Regions from separate parts of the Halobacillus sp. ACCC02827 genome, predicted to be linked through region 2. Evidence: riboswitches for the same ligand, from Rfam matches in the RefSeq annotation. Region 2 holds a riboswitch; the other holds the start of a gene.

Region 1 (11,153 bases), 110 kb from region 2:
CGCCTGTTTCTTCAGCAAGTTGTCTGCCGCCGGATATATGATCGGCATGCAGGTGAGTGTCCAGGATGTGTGTGATCTTCCAATTGTTTTCTTCTGCAAAGTCTTTGTACACGTCGGTCATTCTTGTCGCGTCGATGACAACGGCTTCGCCTTTAGAAACGACCATATAAGACAGGCAGCCTTTACCGATACGTATGAATTGATAGACAGATCCTCCGTCACTCAATTCACCGACTTTTACCGGCTCCAGGTGCTCACTCCACTCTTTCATTCCACCCTCGACGGAATATACGTTTTCATATCCTGCCTCACTAATCAGTTCTGCCACCATTTCAGAGGAGCCGCCTTTGGCACAAACGACGGCAATCTCTTTATCATTCGGTAACTGATCGGTAATAGACTCGACGCCATCGAGCAGATCAAAGTAAGGCACGTTCATATAAGTGAAGCTGTCACTTTCGATTTTCCAATCATGGAATGCGTCCTCTGTCCGTACATCCAGTAGGAACAGCTCTTCCTTATTCAGCACTTTCTTGACGATATCTGCAATCGGCATAGTTTTTACTGACATCCTATTTACCCCCTAAGGTATATTGGTTTGCAAAAAAATTTAATTATGAATGGAGGAAGTTTCTCCGTTCCATTCCCTCATGCCAGGTACGACATTGTACACGTTCTCCAAGCCTTTGTCTGCCAGCTTCTGTGCAGCCAAGTCACTGCGGCTTCCTGTGCGGCAGATGACGTAAACAGGTTTGGTGCTGTCGATCTCATTCATGCGTGCATCCAGCTCTCCTAGTGGAATGGATACCGCTCCCGGGATGTGCGTGAATGCAAATTCTGCCTGTTCACGAACATCCAGTATGGTTACTTCCTGTGAGCGTACTTCCTGAAGTGTTTCATTGTCCACGATGTGTGGATGTTTCTTCTCCTGGGCTTCTTCGCCGCTGGTTTTCCGGAGATAGTGTTTCAGGACATCCCCGTCTTCGATAATACCGAGATAGTCGTGTCCGGAGCTTTTCGCCCATGCCTGCAGATCGGCTTTGGAACCTTTATCTGTTGCAAGCACTTCTAAGACATCGCCTGCAGCAAGGTCTTTGAATGCTTTCTTCGTCTTTACAATCGGCATTGGGCAGGCCAAGCCTTTGGCATCAAGCGTCTGATTCGTTTTAATTGTCATCTGAGATTCCTCCTTACCCATATAGGTATGTGATTTATTCTGTCGGGCCTTCCCAGGCGAGCATGCCGCCCTCCATGTTCGTTACGTCAAACCCTTTACTCATGAGTATTTCTGAAGCACGGCCGCTGCGTCCGCCGGAGCGACAAACCATGATATAAGGTGTATCTTTATCCAATTCAACCGCCCGCTCTTCAATAAATCCCAGAGGGATGTGTGCAGCACCGGGTATTTTACCTTCTGCCACTTCTTCGTCTTCTCTGACATCAATGATGTTCAGAGCCTCACTCAGCTGCTGTTCTACTTCTTTAGCTGTCATTGTTTTCATATGGTTTCAACCTCCTGATTAGATAAATAGGTTAACGTTTCCTTCTTCTGCATCTGCCAAATAAGCAGCTACACCAGCGTACTGGATGTCATCCAACAGTTCTTCCTTTTGGAGACCGAGGAGATCCATCGTCATTGTACAGGCAACAAGGTTGATTTCCTGTTCCTGAGCCATGTCAATCAAGTCCGGCAACGGCACAGCATTATGCTTCTTCATAACGTCTTTGATCATTTTAGGGCCGAATCCTGCGAAATTCATTTTAGAAATGCCCATTTTATCCGCACCCCGTGGCATCATTTTCCCGAACATTTTCTCCATGAAGCCTTTCTTCACTTTAATTGGTTCGTCTTTCCTTAGAGCATTCAGTCCCCAGAAAGTATGGAAGATGGTAACTTCATGATCATAGGCTGCTGCCCCGTTGGCGATGATATAAGCGGCCATCGCCTTATCGTAATCTCCGCTGAATAAAATGATGTTCGTTTTCTTCGTCTCTGACATTTTACTGCCTCCTTATTGGGTTATACTAATACGTGTAGGGGTATATTGTAAAGTAAAAAAATTATCTGCTTTTGACTAGCAATTGAACAGCTTCGTTAATGGACGCTTCTGTTGTCTGATCGTCATCGGACCCTTGAATGCACTCTGCAAGGTTGGAGCTGACGACAAGACCGATGGCACGATCGATCGCGCTTCTGGATGCAGAAAGCTGTGTGATGACATCTTTACAGTCTTTATTCTCCTCCATCATTTTCAGTACGCCTCTCAATTGCCCTTCTAATCGTTTCACTCTGTTTTTCATAGCTGTGTTATATTCCACTGCGTCGGCCTCCCTTAAGCAGTTATTTTTGTTCGCTTTGAACAGTACATGACTAATAATATACCCCTAGTGGTATTTTTGTCAACAAGAAAAGATTCGGATAAGAATACCGATAGAATACCAAGCTAAGGAAGAGGTGACATGATGGAACTTTGGATGGATACCTGGAAGGTACTGCTTAGAATCGTCACAATCCTGCCATTGCTTTTGGCCGTAGGTCTCTTTATGGGGAAGCGGTCGATCGGTGAACTACCTGTCTTTGACTTCGTTGTTGTCCTGGTTCTCGGCTCCGTGGTGGGAGCGGATATTGCTGATCCGAATATCAACCACATCCATACGGTGACAGCTATTATAGCGATCGCGCTCTTACAAAAAGTCATTGTATGGATGAAGCTGAGGAGTCCTTGGTTCGGTAAGTTATTGACCTTCGAACCAACTGTTGTCGTTTTCGAAGGGAAGATGATTGGTGAAAACGTTAAGCGAATTCGCTATTCCATTGATAACATAATACAAATGCTTCGGGAAAAAGATGTATTCCGGATTGAGGACGTATACACGGCAATCATAGAACCGGACGGGAGATTGACGGTGCAATTGAAGCAGGGAAAAGAGCCTGTTACTAGAGAAGACATAGGTATGTGGAATAGGGGTGGGGGTTATGACATCCCCTTGATTATGGACGGTATTTTACAAAAGGATATGATAGCGCGTATGGAAAAGACAGAAGCGTGGGTAGAGAAACAGATCACTCCCCATGCGGTTTCGGATATCTTCTACGGAGCGGTAACCAACCGGGGATCTTTTCACTACTCGTTGAAAGGTACGGATCCGAAAATTCCGCCTATCGAGCATTAAATGGAGATCCCTGGTAGAGTGCGGATGGGTGAACCCTGACCAGGGATCTAATTTCACACGCTTTTGCTTATACAGTGAATCAACCGTTCCTCGATATCGGAGGCGAGTGATTGAACGGCAGCATCGCCAATGAGACTTACAAGAGCAGTTGGTTTCGGCATTCCGATCTTTGTTGTGCCCTGCTCATCATATACGACCATTTTACAAGGGAGAAAATAACCGGCAAGGGTATTCTCGGATAGGATGCTTTCTGCTTCTTTCGGATTACACACTTCAAGAATACGAAATTCCTGATGGAAGTCCAATCCTTTTTTCGTCAGCTTATCTTTGACATTGAACTTCCATAAGACCCCGAACTGCTCCAGACTCAGCTGTTGTTCCAGGCTTTCCACTGCATCCTCGACACTCTTCTTCGTTTCAACTGTATAATGAAACATAGAATCCTCCTTTTTAATTTCCTGATTTATGGCTATACATACCCTTTAAGGTATTTATGGAATCTGAATTTCTCCATTTTTCTGAGAAAAGTTACAAATGGAATTGACAAGGTGGATGAGGCTGTATTATCATTTTCACCAGTGACATAATTGAATAACGAATTGAATCGATCTTCTTATCTAGAGAGGTGGAGGGACTGGCCCTTTGAAACCTCGGCAGCGGATCTGAACGGATGTCTCCGTCAGAAACTGTGCCAACTCCAGCACGCCTGTGGGCGTGACAGATGAGGAGAGACGGATCTCATATACATACGTGTGAGCCTCTCTTCTTGTTTTATAAGAAGAGAGGCTCTTTTTGTTTAGGAAAGCATAGGAGGGATTCGATGATCCAGTTTGAAAACGTATCGAAAGTGTATCAGCACGAAGGGAAAGAACTGCGTGCCGTCGACCGTGTCGATTTGACGATACATAAAGGGGAAATCTTCGGAGTCATCGGTTTCAGCGGCGCTGGAAAAAGCACGCTCGTCCGTCTTGTTAATTTATTGGAACGGCCGACAGAAGGAAGGGTCGTCGTCAATGGAGAGGATTTGACGAAGCTGTCCAAACCGGATTTAAGGACAGTCCGGAAGCGCATCGGAATGATCTTTCAGCATTTTAATCTGCTGGAGTCCAAAACCGTCCACCATAACGTGGCATTTCCATTATCTCTTGTCGGTACGCCGAAGAAAGAGATAGATCAAAGGGTGAAGGAAATTCTAGCCTTCGTCGGTCTGTCTGAAAAGGCAAATCATTACCCGGACCAGCTGTCCGGCGGGCAGAAACAGCGGGTCGGTATCGCCCGAGCTTTGGCGACCTCCCCTGATATTCTATTATGTGACGAAGCAACGTCCGCTCTCGATCCGGAGACAACCAAGTCAATCCTGGAACTTTTGAAGAAGGTGAGAGACGAGTACGGCATTACGATTCTGATGATCACTCACGAAATGAATGTCGTCCGTGAGGTGTGTGACAGGATAGCAGTGATGGAAAACGGACGTGTCATGGAGAGTGGATCCATTTTCGACCTTTTCTCCAATCCGCAGCATCCGACAACCAAGAATTTCGTAAGGACGGTGATGGAGAATGATATACCCGCGTCTATTCTAGACGGCATCGAAAAGCGCCATGCCTCCGGGAATATCTACCGGATCACCTTTGTGGAGGAAAGCGCAGGACAGCCGGTCCTCTCACAGGTGGCAAAACGTTTTGATGTGGAAGTAAATGTACTGTTCGGACAGATTACGGAACTGCAGGGTATTCCATTCGGTCATTTAGTCGTGGAGTTCCAAGGGGATGCGAAAGAAATTCTTAAAGCGATCCACCATATCCAACAAACCGTAACGGTACAGGAGGTGACTGCACATGCAGGTTAATTTGATGGATTTTTGGCCGAAAATATGGGAAGCGACATATCAGACCCTTGTCATGGTCGGTATATCCCTCCTGGCAGCAGCGCTAATCGGCCTGCCGCTTGGAATACTTCTCGTTGTTACGAGACAGGGAGGGCTGCTTCAAAATAAACCGTTCTTTAACGGATTAAGTGCGGTTGTGAACTTCTTCCGTTCCATTCCGTTCATCATATTGCTCGTAGCGATCCTGCCGTTTACACGTCTGCTTGTCGGTTCATCGATCGGGACAGCAGCAGCTGTCGTTCCGCTCGTCATCTTCTCTGCTCCGTACATAGCGAGGCTTGTGGAAAGCAGCTTGCTTGAAGTGAAACCAGGAGTCATCGAAGCAGCAGAAGCGATGGGAGCGACACCGTGGCAGATCATACGTCGTGTTTATATACCAGAAGCATTGAGTTCTATTATTCTTAACTTGACGATTGCAACGATCGGTCTCGTCGGTGCTTCCGCCATGGCGGGCTTTGTTGGAGGCGGAGGTTTGGGAGATTTGGCCATCTCTTACGGCTATCAACGCTTTGAAACAGATATTATGATTGCAACGGTCCTATTGCTCGTACTGATTGTGCAGCTTACGCAGACGGTTGGAAACTTTATATCAAGAAAAATACGTAGACAATAACAGGGGGATATTATTATGAAAAAGTGGGGATTTATTTTAGGTTTCATCGCAATCATCAGTTTTGTATTAGCAGGGTGCTCCAGTGAAGGCGACGCAGCATCTGGTGAGAAGACGAAAGTGAAGGTAGGCCTGAATGGTTCCGGCGTCCCGATTTGGGAGAAAGTCCAGGAGAAAGCAGAGAAAGAGAATATTGACATTGAACTGGTTGAATTCGCGGACTACGTGCGCCCGAACATGGCACTTGCTGATGGAGATATCGATTTGAACGCTTTCCAGACGGTGTCGTATTTTGATTCCTTCATAGAAGAGCACGATTTAGACTTGAAGCCGATCGGTACGACGATCATTGCTCCAATGGGTGTCTATTCCGAAAAATATAAAGATGTAAAGGACATTCCTGATGGAAGTTCCATCGCTGTCCCGAAAGAAGCAACGAACATGGGACGCGCTCTGCTTCTCCTTGAGCAGGCGGGTCTGATCGGTCTACCGGAAGATTTCGACGGAAATGGATCGCTCGATATCATTGAAGATAATCCGAAGAACTTGAAATTTGAGCCGATTGTTGCTGCCCAGACACCACGTGTCCTTCCCGATGTCGCTGCATCCGTCATTAATAATGGAGTCGCGGTTGAAGCAGGATTTGTACCGGTGGAAGACGCTGTCTATATTGAGGATGAAACCGCTCAACCTTATATCAACATCATTGCGGCTCGTGCCGATGAAGCAGATAAAGAAGTCTACCAGAAAATCGTTGAGCTTTATCAAGAAGAGGACGTAGCGGATCACATTAAGAAAACATATAACGATTCCCTTATTCCGACATTTGTCCCATTGGAAGATATCGGCTGGTAAAGGAGTGGAGGAAATGACTACAGAAACAGCAACTTCTCTTTCCACCCTTCTTGAGCAAAAGATAGAAGGGAAGCGGGGAGAATACCTATCCATCAGTCACAGCATTCATGAACGCCCGGAAATAGGCAACGAGGAATATTTCGCTGCAGATACGCTGACCACTCTTTTAGAAAAGGAAGGGTTTGTCGTCGATCGGAATATTCCAGAACATGAAACGGCCTTCCGTGCGGTGAAAAGCTCTGGTGTTCCCGGACCTAAAATCGGGTTTTTGGCAGAATATGATGCCCTGCCGGGTCTTGGTCATGCATGCGGACACAATATTATCGGCACAGCCTCTTGTGCGGCTGCCATTGCATTAGGGGAATTGATCAGTCAAACCGGAGGAGATGTCGTCGTACTCGGCACACCGGCAGAAGAAGGCGGACCGAACGGCAGTGCGAAAGGAACATTCGTCCGCCACGGACTCGTCCAGGATTTAGATGTCTGTATGATGGTTCATCCTATGGGGAGGACGTCGGGATCGGCGCCTACGCTGGCCGTCGATCCTGTCGATTTTGAATTCTTCGGCAAAAGTGCACATGCGGCAAGCAACCCGCACGACGGCATCAACGCCTTGGATGGAGTCATTCAACTGTACAACGGGATCAATGCCCTGCGCCAGCATGTTCCGGATGACGTGCGGATCCATGGAGTCATCTTGGATGGCGGTCAGGCACCTAATATCGTTCCGGATTATGCCCGGGCGAGGTTTTATTTACGAGCAGCAACGCGTGAAGCATGTGATGAAGTAACACGCAGGGTCGAAGAAATCGCTGCAGGTGCGGCGAGAATCACAGGCGCGGATTACAAAATGACGCGCATTCAAAACGGAGTAGATAATTTTAAAGTAACCCCAACGTTTGATGAAGTGTTCCGGCAGAAGATCGAGGCACTCGGCGAAGTGTATCATGCCGAGCGTAAAGGTCTCGGTTCATCCGATGCAGGCAATGTCAGCCAAGTCATTCCTACCCTTCATCCATATATCAAAATAGGCCCGGACTCGCTTGTTGCTCATACGGACGAGTTTCGGGAAGCTGCCCGCTCGAAAGCGGGAGACGAAGCGCTCATGAAAGGAGCCAAGGCGTTAAGTCAGACAGGATTGACCCTGCTGCTGGACCAAGTCCTGCTTCAGGAAATAAAGAAGGAGCACCAAGCTCTATAAAGGCACCCCGTGTAAAGATCCGTCTTTACATGGGGTCTCTCTATTGCCGGGCTTACGGATTTATTGTACCGGGGGCATGGATGTATTAGAATGGATACAGTAATAGAGAGGACGTGGGAGAAATGAAGGAAGATATCAAACTGATCGCCTTGGATTTGGACGGGACCCTCGTAAGTCATGAAGGCACCGTTTCTGAGGCTAACGAAAAAGCTGTAAAAGAAGCAAAAGAACAAGGAATTCATGTCGTACTAAGTACAGGCAGATCGCTGTCCCGGTGCAGGGATATTGCGGAATCTTTAGGACGCTCTTCCTACATCGTCACGATCAATGGCGGGGAAATCTATGATCACGAATTCGAACTGGTAGAGCAGAATAAGCTCCACCATACACATGTCGAGAGGCTGTGGGAACTGAAAAAAGAACACGGCCTGTATTTCTGGTCTACAACCGTACAAGGTCTCTATAATAGTCAAGATCCGTTTGAGAATGAGGTCCATCAGTACGACTGGTTGAAATTCGGATTCGACATAGAAGACGATGAGGTGCGTGAAGTCATCTTGGAAGAATTGAATAACAATGAAGAGCTGGAAGTGACTAATTCCAGTCCTACGAACATTGAAATCAACCCTGTTGGTGTGAATAAAGCAGCTGCTTTGAAAAAAGTCTGCAAGTGGCTGGATTTGGACATGAGTCAAGTGATGGCCGTAGGTGACAGTTTGAATGATATGGCGATGATCAAAGAAGCGGGACTTGGTGTCGCTATGGGGAATGCTCAGGAAGATGTTAAGAAAGCTGCGGCTTTCACGACTGCTACAAACGCGGAAGATGGAGTAGCGCGTGCTATTGAAAAAGTTCTGAAATAAAAGGATACAGATAACCTTGCAGGTTTTTGCTGCAAGGTTTTTTTTATTTCTGAGAACATAGGCGCGTGGGGGATCGTGAAGTTTTTCGTCATTCCGGTCTGTCGAAATCCTTCTAATTTCATATTTTTGTAATCAATTTAAATATCAGGAAGGAATATATTCAGCAAAGAGAGAAATACAGCAACGTAGTTAGAGAGCCATGGATTTGGAGCGCCGACGTTTCCTGCTCCCAGCACCCGCATCTGCGGGTGGCAGGAAGGGGTCTGGCGGGGAGGTTTTGGAATGAGAGAAGTAGTGATCGTTGACGCAGTAAGAACACCGGTCGGAAGGAGAGGAGGCATGTTCCGTGAAGTCAGGCCCGACCTTCTGTTAGCGGAATTGCTGAAAGAATTGATGCGAAGGTCGGGAGTGGATCCTTCTCAGGTGGAGGATGTAATTGCCGGGTGTGTAACGCAAGTTGGTGAGCAGGCAGGAGATATTGCCCGCATTGCTGCCCTTACCGCGGGTTTTCCTGTTCAAGTCCCTGGTGTTACATTGGATCGCCAGTGTGGATCGAGCCAGCAGGCGGTTCATTTTGCGGCACAGGCAATCGCAAGCGGGGATATGGACGCTGTCATTGCCTGCGGAGTCGAAAGTATGTCACGGGTTCCGATGTTTTCGAATCGGCAGGGAGTGAAGGATAACGAACGCCTGACGGATGCATATGAATTGATTCATCAAGGTCTCTCAGCCGAACGTATTGCAGATCGCTGGGACATATCGAAAGAAACGCTTGATTTATATGCGGTCGAGAGCCACAGGCGGGCGATACAAGCGGTAAAAGAAGGGCGGTTTGATAAAGAGATTCATCCAATTACGACAGCAGACGGGGAAGTGTGCAGCCGGGATGAAGGACCAAGAACGGATACATCCATGGAAGCATTGGCACAATTAAAGCCGCCGTTTAAAGAAGGAGGGAAAATCACAGCGGGTAATGCCAGTCAAATCAGTGATGGAGCGGCCGCTCTACTGCTTATGTCAAAGGAGAAGGCGGAAGCAGAAGGAATCAAAGGAAGGTGCCGTATCGCCTCCCGCTCCGTCATCGGCTCTGATCCGACACTCATGCTGACAGGACCGCTTCCTGCGACCTACAAAGCATTGGAAAAAGCCGGATTGGCTCTTGAGGATATCGATCTTTTTGAAGTGAACGAGGCTTTTGCCTCTGTGCCGCTATTTTGGATGAAAGAAACGGGGGTACCGCATGAGAAGGTGAATGTGAACGGAGGAGCGATTGCGCTTGGTCATCCACTTGGCGCGACAGGAGTGAAGCTGATGACAACATTAGTTCACGAACTGGAAAGGAGAAACGCGCGTTACGGATTGCAGGCTGTCTGTGAAGGGTTAGGAATGGCGAATGCGACTATTATTGAAAGAATCAAATGACTGCATGGAGAACGTTAGGTGAGGCAGGTCCGTTTTTAGACTAACCAAAAACAAAGGAGTCGATAAACGATGGCACAAACACTTAAAGGGATGTTCGAACAAACGGTAGCGAAGCATGGGGATAAGGAAGGCTTGGTGGATTTACGACTTGGAATCCGGTGGACTTATGCAGAGTGGGACATTGAAGTGAATAGAGCTGCCAATGCTTTACGGGCATCCGGAGTGGAGAAGGGAGACAGGGTATCGACTGTCCTCTTCAATACATCTGAATTTGCTACGACGCTGTTTGCCTGTATGAAGATCGGTGCCGTCTTCCAACCGGTCAACTTCCGACTGTCAGAACGGGAGATCCGCTATATTCTGACCGACGCCTCCCCTAAGGTCGTATTGTTTGAGAGGGCTACGGCGTCACAAGTCGCTCCGATAGCTGCAGATATGCCTGCCATCGAATTTTGGAGCATTGATGAAGTCGAGCAGGAGCACGCCGTAAACTATCACGATCGACTGGCAAGTGTTACAGCAGATCGACCGGTGTGTCAACTCGATGAAAACGATCCATATGCCATCATGTACACGTCAGGGACGACCGGGTCACCGAAAGGCGTCATCCACTCCCACCGTGACATGATCGATCAAGCGCTGATTATGACAGCTTGTCTGCGTCTCACGAAAGAGGATCGCGGATTAACGGTTGCCCCGATCTTTCACTGTGCGGAACTGCACTGCGCCTTCTTCCCGCGCGTTATGATAGGGGCAGCAAATGTGATTATGCACCACTTCGAAGCGCAAGAACTGATTGAAACCGTCAAGCAGGAGCAGATCACCTGCTTGTTTGCAGCACCGACGATGTGGAACATGGTGCTGGAAGAAGAATTCAGTGCAGAGGATTTCCAGACGCTCCGACAGGGATTATACGGTGGAGCTCCCATGGCTCCATCCCTCACGAAGCGTCTGCATGACGCCCTTGGAGTAGAACTGCTCCAGGCTTATGGCATGACGGAGATGGGCCCTGCCATTACAGCATTGATGGACGAGGAGCAAATAAGAAAAGCAGGATCGGCAGGAAGACCGCTGCTTAATCATGACGTCAGGGTCGTGCGAACGAATGAGCATGGACCGGCGGAACCCAATGAAATCTGC
Region 2 (11,153 bases):
CGCGAGGAGCTGGACGACGAATCTGTTCAGATCGATCCTCGAAACCTGGCCTTGTCAGACAAAGGAATCCTCTTGTACTTGGATCAATCGAAGGAAGACTGGCCGGATCATCTGCTTCTGAAGAGGAAAGAAGTAAAGGAATGGCTGAAGGAAGAGTATCTGGAAAACCTCGGACAGAATCAAACAGCTGAAGGGAAGCAGTAAGCGAAAGAGTCTTTTCCCTTAATGGCGAGGAGCTTTAAAAAACTGTCAAGAAACTCAGTAAAATAACAAGCGGAAGAGGCCGGATGTGAAAACATCCGGCCTCTTTCTTATGTGTCTAATTTTTCTTTAATCCATTGCCCCCATCGTTCGAACTCGACTAAAAACCCATCATGGCCGAAATCAGTCGTCACATGATAATGCTCCGCTTGGGGTGCGAGAGCAGAGAAGCGGGCGATTAAACTTTCCGGATAAAGGAGGTCATGTTCGAAACTGATGGTATAAATAGGTGCTTCATAAAGGGCGGCTGCTGCTTCCCATCCTCCTCGTTTTTTTCCAATATCATGGTTATTCATAGCTTCAAGCAAGTATAAATAGCTGTTGGCATCGAAACGTTCTTTGATCTTGGCTCCCTGATGATCGAGGTAGGACTGGATATCATAACGATCTTCTTTGGCCTGTGATCGGTCGAACCGCTGCTGAAAAAGTGTACCACTGCGGTATGTGACCATTCCGGTCATGCGGGCTATTTCAAAACCCTGCAGAGCTGTATTGGATTCGTAATTTCCTCCATTGAATGCGGGATCGGAGCATATGGCTTTTGATCCTATGTGGTTGAAGGCAATCCCGTAATCGCTCAAATAAGGAGTGGCTGCGAGAATAAACAGCTTCTTCATAAAGGTCGGGTACAGCAGACCCCATTCATATGCCTGCATACCGCCCAGTGATCCCCCGACGACTGCCTCTAACTGCTGAATACCCAGTCTTCTAAGCGCTTCAAATTGGGCGTTAACCATGTCCCGGATGGTAACAGGTGGGAATGTTTGTTTGTATTCCTTACCGGTGTCAGGGTTTATGCTCGCGGGTCCTGTAGAACCGTGACATCCGCCGAGCACGTTGAAGGTAATGACTTGATAGTGTTTCGTATCGATGGGACAGTCGTCTCCGATCAAGCCAGCCCACCAGCCAGGTTCTTCCTTTGATCCGACTGCCAATTGGTTTCCCGTCAACGCATGGCAGACTAAAATGACAGGAGCATCCGCTTTACCATAACGCTCGTAAGCGAGTTCTACATCAGTCAGCCGATCTCCTGACTCTAATTCCAAAGGACCAATGGAAAGGACTGGACTTTCTGTTTCCTGGCTGACTGGGTTTTTCAATGACATGAACGAATTCTCCTTTCCGTAATGCTTTCGATTAGACCGATTGTAGAGAGGAGGAGATGCTTTTTCCTGTACGAACCGCTACGACAGCGTCATATATTCGTATACCGGAAATCGTGGTTTCCTCATCCTCCGCTATTGCCTCATTAATCCACAAAATTCCGTGCGGCTGCTGCTCGATAATCGGTTCATCTGTGTTCAACCGGTCAAAATGAAGGATATCCACATAAGTAGGTGCCTCTTCTTCTGAGGATAGATCCACAATCGTATAGCCGAGTTGAGCAAGTCTGTTTACATCCTCCGGAGAAGGACTTGTGGTAAACCCGATCGTCCTTTTCCTCAGTTGGCCTTCTGAACGATCCAAGGATGATTGTAGAATCGGCAGTGCTGGATGGTTCCTGTTTTTACTTGCCGACCCAGCACCTGTAGCTTGGCGGATGGCAGCATCCAATTCATCAATCAAGTCATCAACCGACTCCAGGCCTACAGACAGACGCACGAGCTCCTCGGTGACGCCCGATTTCTTCAGGTCATGCTCGTTCAACTGTTGGTGTGTGGTGGATGCGGGATGAATAATTAACGATTTTGCATCGCCGACGTTAGCTACATGGGACCACAATCCGATGTTGTCTATCAGTGTACGACCAGCTTCCCTGCCGCCTGAAATACCAAAAACGACGATGGAGCCGTGGCCGTAATGGAAGTACTTCTCAGCAAGGGGGTGGGTAGGATGATCGGGTAATCCCGGATAACGCACCCACTCGACTCCTTCATGTTTTTCTAAATACCTGGCAATCTCGAGTGCCTGATCCGCATGCTTTTTAATTCGGAGATGCAGCGTCTCCAACCCTTGCAGCAACAGGAAAGCATTTTGCGGGCTTAGGCATGCCCCGATATCCCGGAGAAGTTGGACGCGGAGTTTAACCGCGTAGGCTGCGGGACCGAGATCGGCGTAGCGGATTCCATTGTAGCTCTCATCCGGAGTTGTAAATCCAGGGAACTTCTCGTGGTCCCAGTTAAAACGGCCGCTGTCAATGACGACACCGCCAATCGTCGTGCCGTGTCCCCCGATCCATTTCGTAGCGGAGTGGACGACGATATCCGCGCCCCATGCGAAAGGTTGGCATACATAAGGGGTGGCAAAGGTGTTATCGATAATAAGTGGGATGTGATGACTGTGGGCTACAGCTGCCACTTTCTCGATATCGAGAACATCCAGACTCGGATTTCCAATCGTTTCCGCGAAAATAGCCTTTGTATTTGAGGTAATGGCTGCTTGGAAGTCGTCATGGCTGCTGCCTTCAATGAAACGAACATGGATTCCATACCTCGGAAGGGTATGGACGAAGAGGTTGTATGTGCCGCCGTAAAGGTTGGAGGAAGCCACGATTTCATCTCCGGCCCCTGCAATATTCAAAATGGCGAGTGTGATCGCTGACATTCCGGAAGAAGTAGCTACAGCTGCGGCTCCGTCTTCCAATAAAGCCATCCGCTGCTCGAAAGCATCCACGGTCGGGTTCATGATCCGCGTATAAATGTTTCCCGGTTCTGCAAGGGCGAACAGGTTCTGAGCGTGGTCTGTGTCTCGGAAGACATAAGAGGTCGTTTGATAAATCGGCACTGCGCGGGAACCGGTAGCCGGGTCTGGCTCCTGTCCGCCGTGTAACAACAAAGTCTCTGGACCGTACGGGTGGTTAGGGAAAGTCATCAATCATTCTCCTCCTTGGATTGTTGTTCCTAGGAACCTCTACCTTGGTGGCGGAAGGCAAACGAAAAGCCCTCTTCTGTAAGAAAGAAGAGGGCTGTATGTACGGATTACCTCCCCTTATCTTTCAGATCACCGGATCTGTAGGATTTAGCACCTTTTCAAGTCTTTGCTTGATGGTTGCCGGGCGTCGTAGGGCCTAGTCCCTCTGCCGCTCTCGATAAGAGTGTATTCGATTAGTCTGACTTGTTTGAAATTATATACGTGTGCCTGTGCAATGTCAAACCCTTTCTCCGAGGTCTTTGATGTTTGAGTATGCATCCAGCTGGGAATGCTCTTACTACATTCAAAAATAGTAGAGGAGTGAAGATAGAATGAAAGAATATAGTGTAGTCCCAAATAAAGACGTAACAGGCTGGTTTGTTAAAATCGAAGACGTGGCTCCGACAGATCTTTACGATGAACGTGATACTGCCATCGAAAAGGCTGAAGAAATGGCGAAAGGAAACTCACCAAGCAAGCTTTCCATTATGAATCAGAATCACGAAGTAGAAGAAGAGCGCACGTACTAATACATGACTCCCGGAAACGGGAGTTTTTTTATGTTATGAATCTGGTAGAGTGGAAGCAGGATTAGTAGAAAAGAAGAGGGGATCTTTATGGACAATCGCTATGATGTGGTCATTGCAGGTGCACGGGTGGCAGGCGCGAGTTTAGCAGTTCTGCTTGGAAAACTCGGAAAAAAAGTACTTCTTATAGATAAAGCTCCTTTCCCGAGTGATACGTTATCAACTCATTATATGTCGCATACCGGTTACTTAGAAGAACTCGGCATTTTAGACAAATTGCTGGCTGGCGGCCTGCGGAAGGTGGATCGGATGAGGACACATATCGGTTCCAGTTACATAGATGGCCCGAGGTCTGCCTACACGGTCATACCAAAGCGTGACCGCCTGGATATGCTTCTTATAGAACGCACCTTCCTGTACGAGGGAGTAACCTTTCTTTCAGAGACAGCTGTGCGGGAGGTTTTGTGGGATCAAGACCGCATGGTAGGGGTGAGGATAAAAGGGAAAGGGAGAGAGAAAGAGGTGTATGGTGATTTAATTGTCGGAGCAGATGGTAAACATTCGACGATCGCCCGCCAGGCAGGTGCGGAAGTGTATCACGATACACCGCCTCTCAGACCAGTGCTGTACGGATATTTTGAGGGAATTCCCCCTTTGGAAACGCCTACTACGGAAATATTTCTTCATGAAGGAAGAATCGGCTTTTTGTTCCCAATGGAACAAGGAAGAGATTGTATCGGTCTTGAGGTTCATCCGGATGAGTTTAAAACTATGATGAAAGATTCCCCCGAAGCGTTTGTCCGTATGTACAAGCAGCTGTATGGAATGGAAAAGCGGTTGGAGAATGCCCGTTTGCAAGGAAGTATCATCGGGACCTCAGGGGTGCCTAACTTTTTCCGTAAACCTTATGGAAACGGATGGGCCCTGATCGGCGATGCAGGTCACAGTAAAGACCCAAGTACAGGACTTGGTATTAATGATGCTTTCATGCAGGCGTTTCTGCTCGCAGATGCGTGCATGCGGATCGATGCAGGTGATGACAGGGAAGTGGTCATGGAAGCTTTCCAGAAAAAGCGGGATAAACACCTCTTCCCGGGCTTTCAGTTGACGCTGGATTATATCCACTCGTTAAAAAGGTTCTCGAAGAATGAACTTGCCCTGTTTCAAGCGATGGCTGCCAACCCGATGGTATGGAACAAAGTGGCGCCGAAATTGGGGGATTATTTGAGAGAAGGGACCAGAGACTTTCCTCTGCTTTACCAATCTGTCGAAATGGAAGCGGAAGCATTCGGATATGACAAGGATTCCTCTCCCTGACGGCGAACTATATAAAGAGAGGTGATGGGGATGGAATGGACGAAAGAAACCGCATATGCAAAGCTGCAAGAGGTTTATACAGATAAGGTCATGCAGGAGGAGAAGCGGAGAGTGTTCCAACAAGTTTACCGGCACCTTCGTGAACATTTGGATGATCTATGTGTCAGTCATGGTTTAAAGGAGCAGGCGGAGAAACAGCTTGGATTCTTTAAGGAATATACGTTCATGCCGGGAGATAATCTGTTTCAATCCATGCGTCACGTTTTTCTGTTGGCAAGAGGCGAAAGAAAAGAGGAAGAGGCAGTGACCAGGCAGCACTTGGAACGGATCTATCGCGCGCTTTATCAGCCGGCAGGTTTGAAGAATCCATATATCCCGGATTCGTTTTGGGATACACCGGTCGGGGTAGCTTGTCTTGTTGCGGAAGAAGGAATTGAAGCGGCTTATCCTGTGCTCGATCAAATCATGGAAGCGGAGAAATAAAACCAAAGCCAGTCACATTTGTGACTGGCTTTGGTTTGCTTCCGCAGTGGTTTTGGAGTCGGTGTGCTCCGGGCTTTCCACGGGACGTCCAGTGCTCCTCGTAGCTTTTCTCTATCAGGGACCTGTCTGTTTCCGCTGTTCCTGTTGCCCATTTTCATGTCCCAAGATTGTCCTACTATAAGTCAATGAACGAGAGAGTGTTTGAACAAGAAACGTTTTTACATATGCGGAGAGGATTATTGTTCTATCTTTATCCTCTCCAGTTTCCACACAGGTTTGTAATCTTAGATTCTGTAGAAAAGGCGGAGCTCCTGCAGGAACCCCTTATAATCCTCGAGGGGTTCTAAATTGGCAGAGAGAGCTTTCAAAATGGCGGGACGTGGCTCCTCCCGTTTGATCTCTTCCATCAATACAGTTAACGTATCCGCTGTATCGCGATCTGCCTCTTTTTTTCTGGTCTTTAATTCTTCCAGGAAGACCTTTTTACGATTGTCTGTAAAAGCATCCGGCAAAATGTTCTTAATAAAGGATTCGTTGATGACTGGTTGGTCATTGTGCTTCTCGAACCCTTCCACTATATAATCCGCGTATCTTAACATGGAACGCGAAATCGCTTCATAGTCTACGTCAGCTGCTTCAATAATAATTAAATCCATATAACCCTTCAGTATTCCCTGCATTAACAGGCTGACTTCCCAGAGGATATCCTCTTTGTCTTCTCCGTAGATTTTCCTTAGATGGTAATGGTAGAAGAGGTAGGATTGAAGTCGTGTTTTATTGATGAACTCCTCAATATTGTCATTGAACGGAATGGCCTGCTCGCGGATCTGCATTATTATGAAATCTCTGTGCGCTGCTAACTCTTCATAGGTGACCTGCATCTGTTTCAGGAAGGTTTGGCGGGCATCTAAATTTAATTCATTAATGCTGTCGATCTTCCCTTGAATCTGATCATAGTAATAGTGGAAAATGTCCATCAGCAAGGCGTCTTTTGACTTGAAGTGAAGGTAGAATGCACCTTTCGATATTCCGCATTGTGTAGCAATTTCCTGTACTGATGTCGAGCTGAACCCTTTTTTGGCAAACAACTTGATTGACTGTTCAATGATATAGGTGGACTTCGGTTCCATATATGTTTCGCTCCTTTGACGTTGAAAAAAGGTGGACTTCCCACTTGACCATGACTGTTCGGTCATATATATTATATTGGTGAGTGACTGAACGGTCAAATGGAAGGGGAGAGTTCTTTTATGAAAAAAATCATCGATTTTTCGATGAATAACAAATTCGCTGTTTGGCTCATGACAATTCTGATTACAGCCGCCGGACTGTATGCGGGATTGAATATGAAGTTGGAAACCATTCCAAACATAGAGCCGCCGATTATAACAGTGACTACTACTTACCCGGGTGCGACACCCGAAGAAGTGGCATCCGAAATATCAGAACCACTGGAGCAGCAGGTCGGTAACTTGAGTGGTGTAAAGACGGTAAGTTCGACCTCCTATCAGAATGCATCTTCACTTCAGCTGGAGTACAGCTTTGATAAGAGCTTGGACGAAGCGGAAGACGAGCTGCAAGAGGCAGTTGCGGATGTCGCCCTGCCTGAGGATGCTCAGGAGCCGTCCGTGTCCCGCTTGAACTTCAATGCTTTTCCTGTCGTAAGCTTCAGTGCCATCGATAAAGATGCCTCTTTGGAAGAACTGACGCAGGAAATGGAAGACACTGTCGTACCGGCACTTGAAGGTCTGGAGGGAGTTGCAGATGTTCAAGTTTCCGGACAACAGCTGAAAGAAGTCCGTATGACACTGGATGAGGACGCGCTTGCAGAACGCGGTCTTGATTCAGAGACGATCAAGAACTTGATACAAGGTTCGAATGTCAATTTCCCATTAGGGCTGTTTACGTTTGATGATTCACAGAAATCTGTCGTTCTGGATGGCAGTGTAGCCAATATAGAAGAATTGAAAGAATTAGAGATTCCTGCTGTACCTGCTTCTGGAGGCGGGGAAGCGCAGCAGGCCCCGGGCGGCCAGAACAGCCCGACAGGCACCGGTCAGGCACAAACGACTTCTTCCATCCCGACAGTAGCACTTGGAGACATCGCTGATATTGAAGTCGTTGGAGAAGCGGAATCCATTTCCAGAACCAATGGAGAAAATTCTATTGCTGTTCAAATCGTCAAGTCGCAGGAAGCGAATACAGTTGATGTCGTAAATGCGGTGAAAGCAGAGACAGAAGACCTCCAAACGGAATTGGACGGAGTGGAGTTTATTTATTCCTTCGACCAAGGAGAACCGATTGAAGAATCTGTCAGCACGATGCTGAATAAAGCGTTGTTTGGTGGAATCTTCGCTGTCATCGTCATTCTGTTGTTCTTAAGAAATATTAAAACGACTATCATATCCATTATTTCGATCCCTCTATCCCTGTTGATCGGGATCATTATCCTTAATCAAATGAATATTACGCTGAACATCATGACGCTTGGAGCTATGACGGTCGCCATCGGACGTGTCGTCGATGATTCCATTGTTGTTGTAGAAAACATATACAGGCGAATGTCTCTGCCTGGAGAATCATTGCGGGGCAAAGCGCTGATCAGGGAATCGACAAGAGAAATGTTCATGCCGATTCTTTCTTCGACGCTCGTAACCATCGCGGTGTTCCTGCCGCTTGGGCTTGTGGAAGGAACGGTCGGACAGATATTCCTTCCATTCGCTTTGACAGTAGTATTTGCTTTGCTGGCTTCTTTACTCGTTGCTGTCACCATTGTACCGATGCTGTCCCATACGTTATTGAAAAGCGATAAAATTAAGCAACAGCCTCATGAAGAGGGCGGCGGCCGGCTCGCTCGCTGGTATAAGTCAATATTGACCAAGGCTTTGAATCATAAGATCATTACATCGATTATCGCTGTTGCTGTATTGGTCGGGAGCATAGCCTTACTTCCTCTTGTCGGAACGAGTTTCCTTCCGGATCAGGAGCAGAAGATGGTCATCGCGACGTATAACCCGGAACCGGGTCAGACATTAGAGGATGTAGAGGCAGTTGCTGATGAAGCGCAGGACTTCTTCCTCGACCGTGATGGGGCGGAAACAATCCAGTATTCCGTCGGTGGAGAAAACCCAATGAACCCGGGTGCGTCGAATCAAGCGATGTTCTTCGTAGAATACAACGATGACACGGAAGCTTTTGACAAAGAAACGGAAACGGTCATTAAGGAATTAAACGCGAACTCAGATCAGGGAGAGTGGGTAAGCCAGGACTTCTCTGGTACTGGTTCAAGCAGTAACTTGGAGCTGAGGGTATATGGAGAAAATATCGATGAAATCAAGCCGGTTGTGACAGAGCTGGAAGATCTTCTTTCACAAGAAGATAACCTTCGTAATGTCGACTCCAGCCTTTCAGAATCCTACGATGAATATACACTCGTAGTGGATCACGATAAACTGAGTGAACTTGGCGTTACGGCTGCCCAGGTAGGAATGGAACTCAGCCAAAATAGAGAAGAACCTGTTCTGACAACTGTGCAGCAGGATGGAGAAGACTTGAACGTTTACTTAAACGTGGAGGAACCGGAATTATCAACGATAGAAGACTTGACCTCGCGGGAAATTCAAACGCCGCTAGGCCAGACGGTTCCGGTTTCTGAAGTGGTTGAAGTGGAAGAAGGAACGACTGCGGATACGATTACTCGTCGAGACAATCGTGTGTATGCGAGTGTCAGTGCAGAAATTACGGTAGACGACGTCGGAGCCGTTTCGGGTGACGTTTATGACAAAGCACAGGATATCGATACACCGTCCGGCGTAGAAATCACCCAGGGCGGAGTAGCCGAAGACATTGCTGATTCCTTCTCCCAACTAGGATTGGCCATGCTTGCTGCCATTGCAATCGTCTATTTGATTCTGGTCATCTTCTTTGGTGGAGGACTTGCGCCGCTTGCCATTTTGTTCTCGCTGCCATTCACCATCATTGGAGCGGTGCTTGGGCTGCTTATCAGCGGAGAAACCTTGAGTATTTCCGCTATGATTGGAGCACTCATGCTGATTGGTATCGTAGTAACGAACGCAATTGTACTAATTGACCGTGTCATCCATAAAGAGAAAGAAGGATTTACGACACGCGAAGCCTTGATTGATGCAGGTGTGACAAGACTCCGTCCGATTCTGATGACGGCATTAGCCACGATCGGCGCGCTGCTTCCGCTTGCGCTTGGTTTTGAAGGCGGTTCGATCATCAGTAAAGGGCTGGGTGTGACGGTAATCGGAGGTCTGGCAAGCTCGACGCTGCTGACACTGTTGATTGTTCCGTTGGTTTATGAGATTTTGTCTAAATTCCGCAAGAAAAAGCGGGTAACAGTAGAAGAGTAGGCGACTTCCGTACTATGTCCCTTGTTGAATAGTAAGTGGTAAAATAAGAACATCCTTGGATTGTCCGGGGGTGTTCTTTTTTCATGAAAGAGCATTCTACGAAAAGGAATATGGAGGTGGCTTAATTGGATCACTATGAGATTACGATCGTCGGTGCAGGGCTTGCTGGTATTACGGCAGCCAGAAGGTTTAAAAAACAAGGCCGGGATAATTTCGTTCTTGTAGATAAAGGAAGAAGTGTCGGCGGACGTCTCGCTACCCGTCGTGTCGCTCAGGGGAAGGCGGATCACGGCGCCCAGTTCTTCACAGTGAGGACCGAAGAGCTGGAGGAGGAAACGCAGGAGTGGCTCGATGAGGGGTGGGTGAAACGTTGGTTCGGGGAGGACTATCCTCGCTACACAGCAGTCGATGGAATGAACGGGTTAGCCAAACAGCTCGCCCAAAATATCCGTACTTCCTTACATACGAAGGTCGTCAAGCTGATGGAAATAGACGGCGGCTATCGTTTGTTTGGGGAAGATGGCGCAGAATGGCAGTCCGACAAAGTTCTGTTCACAATGCCGGCTCCGCAGGTTGTGGAGTTGATACGAAACAGTAATCTTGATATGGATCCTTCTTCTTGGAAACAGCTGAAGGATATCTTGTTTGAGCCTACTTATGTCGGGATTTATCATTTCAATGAAGCGACGGGTCTTCCGGATGGAGGTCATCTGGATAAGGATCTCCCGGAGGGCGTGGAACGGGTGGTTGACCATCAGAAAAAAGGAATATCTGAAGATCCTGTTGTCAGTGTTTATATGCAGGGGGATTGGTCCAGAAAGCATTATGGGGAAGATTATGTACTTTCCCTGATTAAGGACAAGGTCGATACTTACCTCGACTGGAGTCATTTAGAGTCGGAGCAGCTGAAGCGTTGGCGGTATGCGCAGGCGAAGAAGGTCGTCCAACAATCCTATCTCGATTTGTCGGGAGACGGTCGCCTCGTCGCAGCCGGGGATGCTTTCCTTCGCCCGAATGATCAGGCGGGGAGGACCAGACTCGAAAGTGCCTATCTATCCGGCAAAGACGCTGCGGCTTTTCTAAGCTGGTAATAACGTAAAAAAGCTCTCTGTGCGCAGAGAGCTTTTTTGATTAAAGAGCGAGGCGGTAAAGGATCAGCTCGCTTTTCTATAATATTTCTGCAGACGCTTCATCCGGCTGAATGTATAGACGGCGAGTCCTGCCCATATCAGACTGAAGGATACAGCGTGTACGGATGTGAACGGTTCTTCATAGAGGAAGACGCCGATCAAAAGCATGATAGTCGGAGCGAAGTACTGCAGGAAGCCGACCATGGACA

What was found. Region 2 has a riboswitch for S-adenosylmethionine ahead of QRD89_RS17610 (O-acetylhomoserine aminocarboxypropyltransferase/cysteine synthase family protein). Riboswitches for the same ligand answer to the same signal wherever they lie in the genome.
Region 1: it holds a riboswitch for S-adenosylmethionine, as region 2 does, so the genes downstream of both, QRD89_RS18120 (methionine ABC transporter ATP-binding protein) here and QRD89_RS17610 (O-acetylhomoserine aminocarboxypropyltransferase/cysteine synthase family protein) in region 2, are expected to answer to the same signal.

Annotation. Positions count from the first base shown of each region.
Region 1 is NZ_CP128168.1:3,437,623-3,448,775, reverse strand. It holds gene QRD89_RS18155 (MBL fold metallo-hydrolase) at 1-571, opposite strand, end outside; gene QRD89_RS18150 (sulfurtransferase TusA family protein) at 611-1,177, opposite strand; gene QRD89_RS18145 (rhodanese-like domain-containing protein) at 1,212-1,502, opposite strand; gene QRD89_RS18140 (DsrE/DsrF/DrsH-like family protein) at 1,521-2,000, opposite strand; gene QRD89_RS18135 (metal-sensitive transcriptional regulator) at 2,062-2,319, opposite strand; gene QRD89_RS18130 (DUF421 domain-containing protein) at 2,461-3,174, shown strand; gene QRD89_RS18125 (DUF302 domain-containing protein) at 3,228-3,611, opposite strand; SAM riboswitch class I at 3,785-3,902, shown strand; gene QRD89_RS18120 (methionine ABC transporter ATP-binding protein) at 3,995-5,023, shown strand; gene QRD89_RS18115 (methionine ABC transporter permease) at 5,013-5,675, shown strand; gene QRD89_RS18110 (MetQ/NlpA family ABC transporter substrate-binding protein) at 5,691-6,527, shown strand; gene QRD89_RS18105 (M20 family metallopeptidase) at 6,541-7,728, shown strand; gene QRD89_RS18100 (Cof-type HAD-IIB family hydrolase) at 7,851-8,591, shown strand; gene QRD89_RS18095 (thiolase family protein) at 8,874-10,013, shown strand; gene QRD89_RS18090 (fatty acid--CoA ligase) at 10,083-11,153, shown strand, end outside.
Region 2 is NZ_CP128168.1:3,331,997-3,343,149, reverse strand. It holds gene QRD89_RS17620 (hypothetical protein) at 1-204, shown strand, start outside; gene metX (homoserine O-acetyltransferase MetX) at 312-1,367, opposite strand; gene QRD89_RS17610 (O-acetylhomoserine aminocarboxypropyltransferase/cysteine synthase family protein) at 1,399-3,072, opposite strand; SAM riboswitch class I at 3,187-3,296, opposite strand; gene QRD89_RS17605 (DUF2188 domain-containing protein) at 3,444-3,641, shown strand; gene QRD89_RS17600 (NAD(P)/FAD-dependent oxidoreductase) at 3,729-4,955, shown strand; gene QRD89_RS17595 (hypothetical protein) at 4,986-5,438, shown strand; gene QRD89_RS17590 (TetR/AcrR family transcriptional regulator) at 5,723-6,568, opposite strand; gene QRD89_RS17585 (efflux RND transporter permease subunit) at 6,689-9,814, shown strand; gene QRD89_RS17580 (NAD(P)/FAD-dependent oxidoreductase) at 9,940-10,905, shown strand; gene rarD (EamA family transporter RarD) at 10,969-11,153, opposite strand, start outside.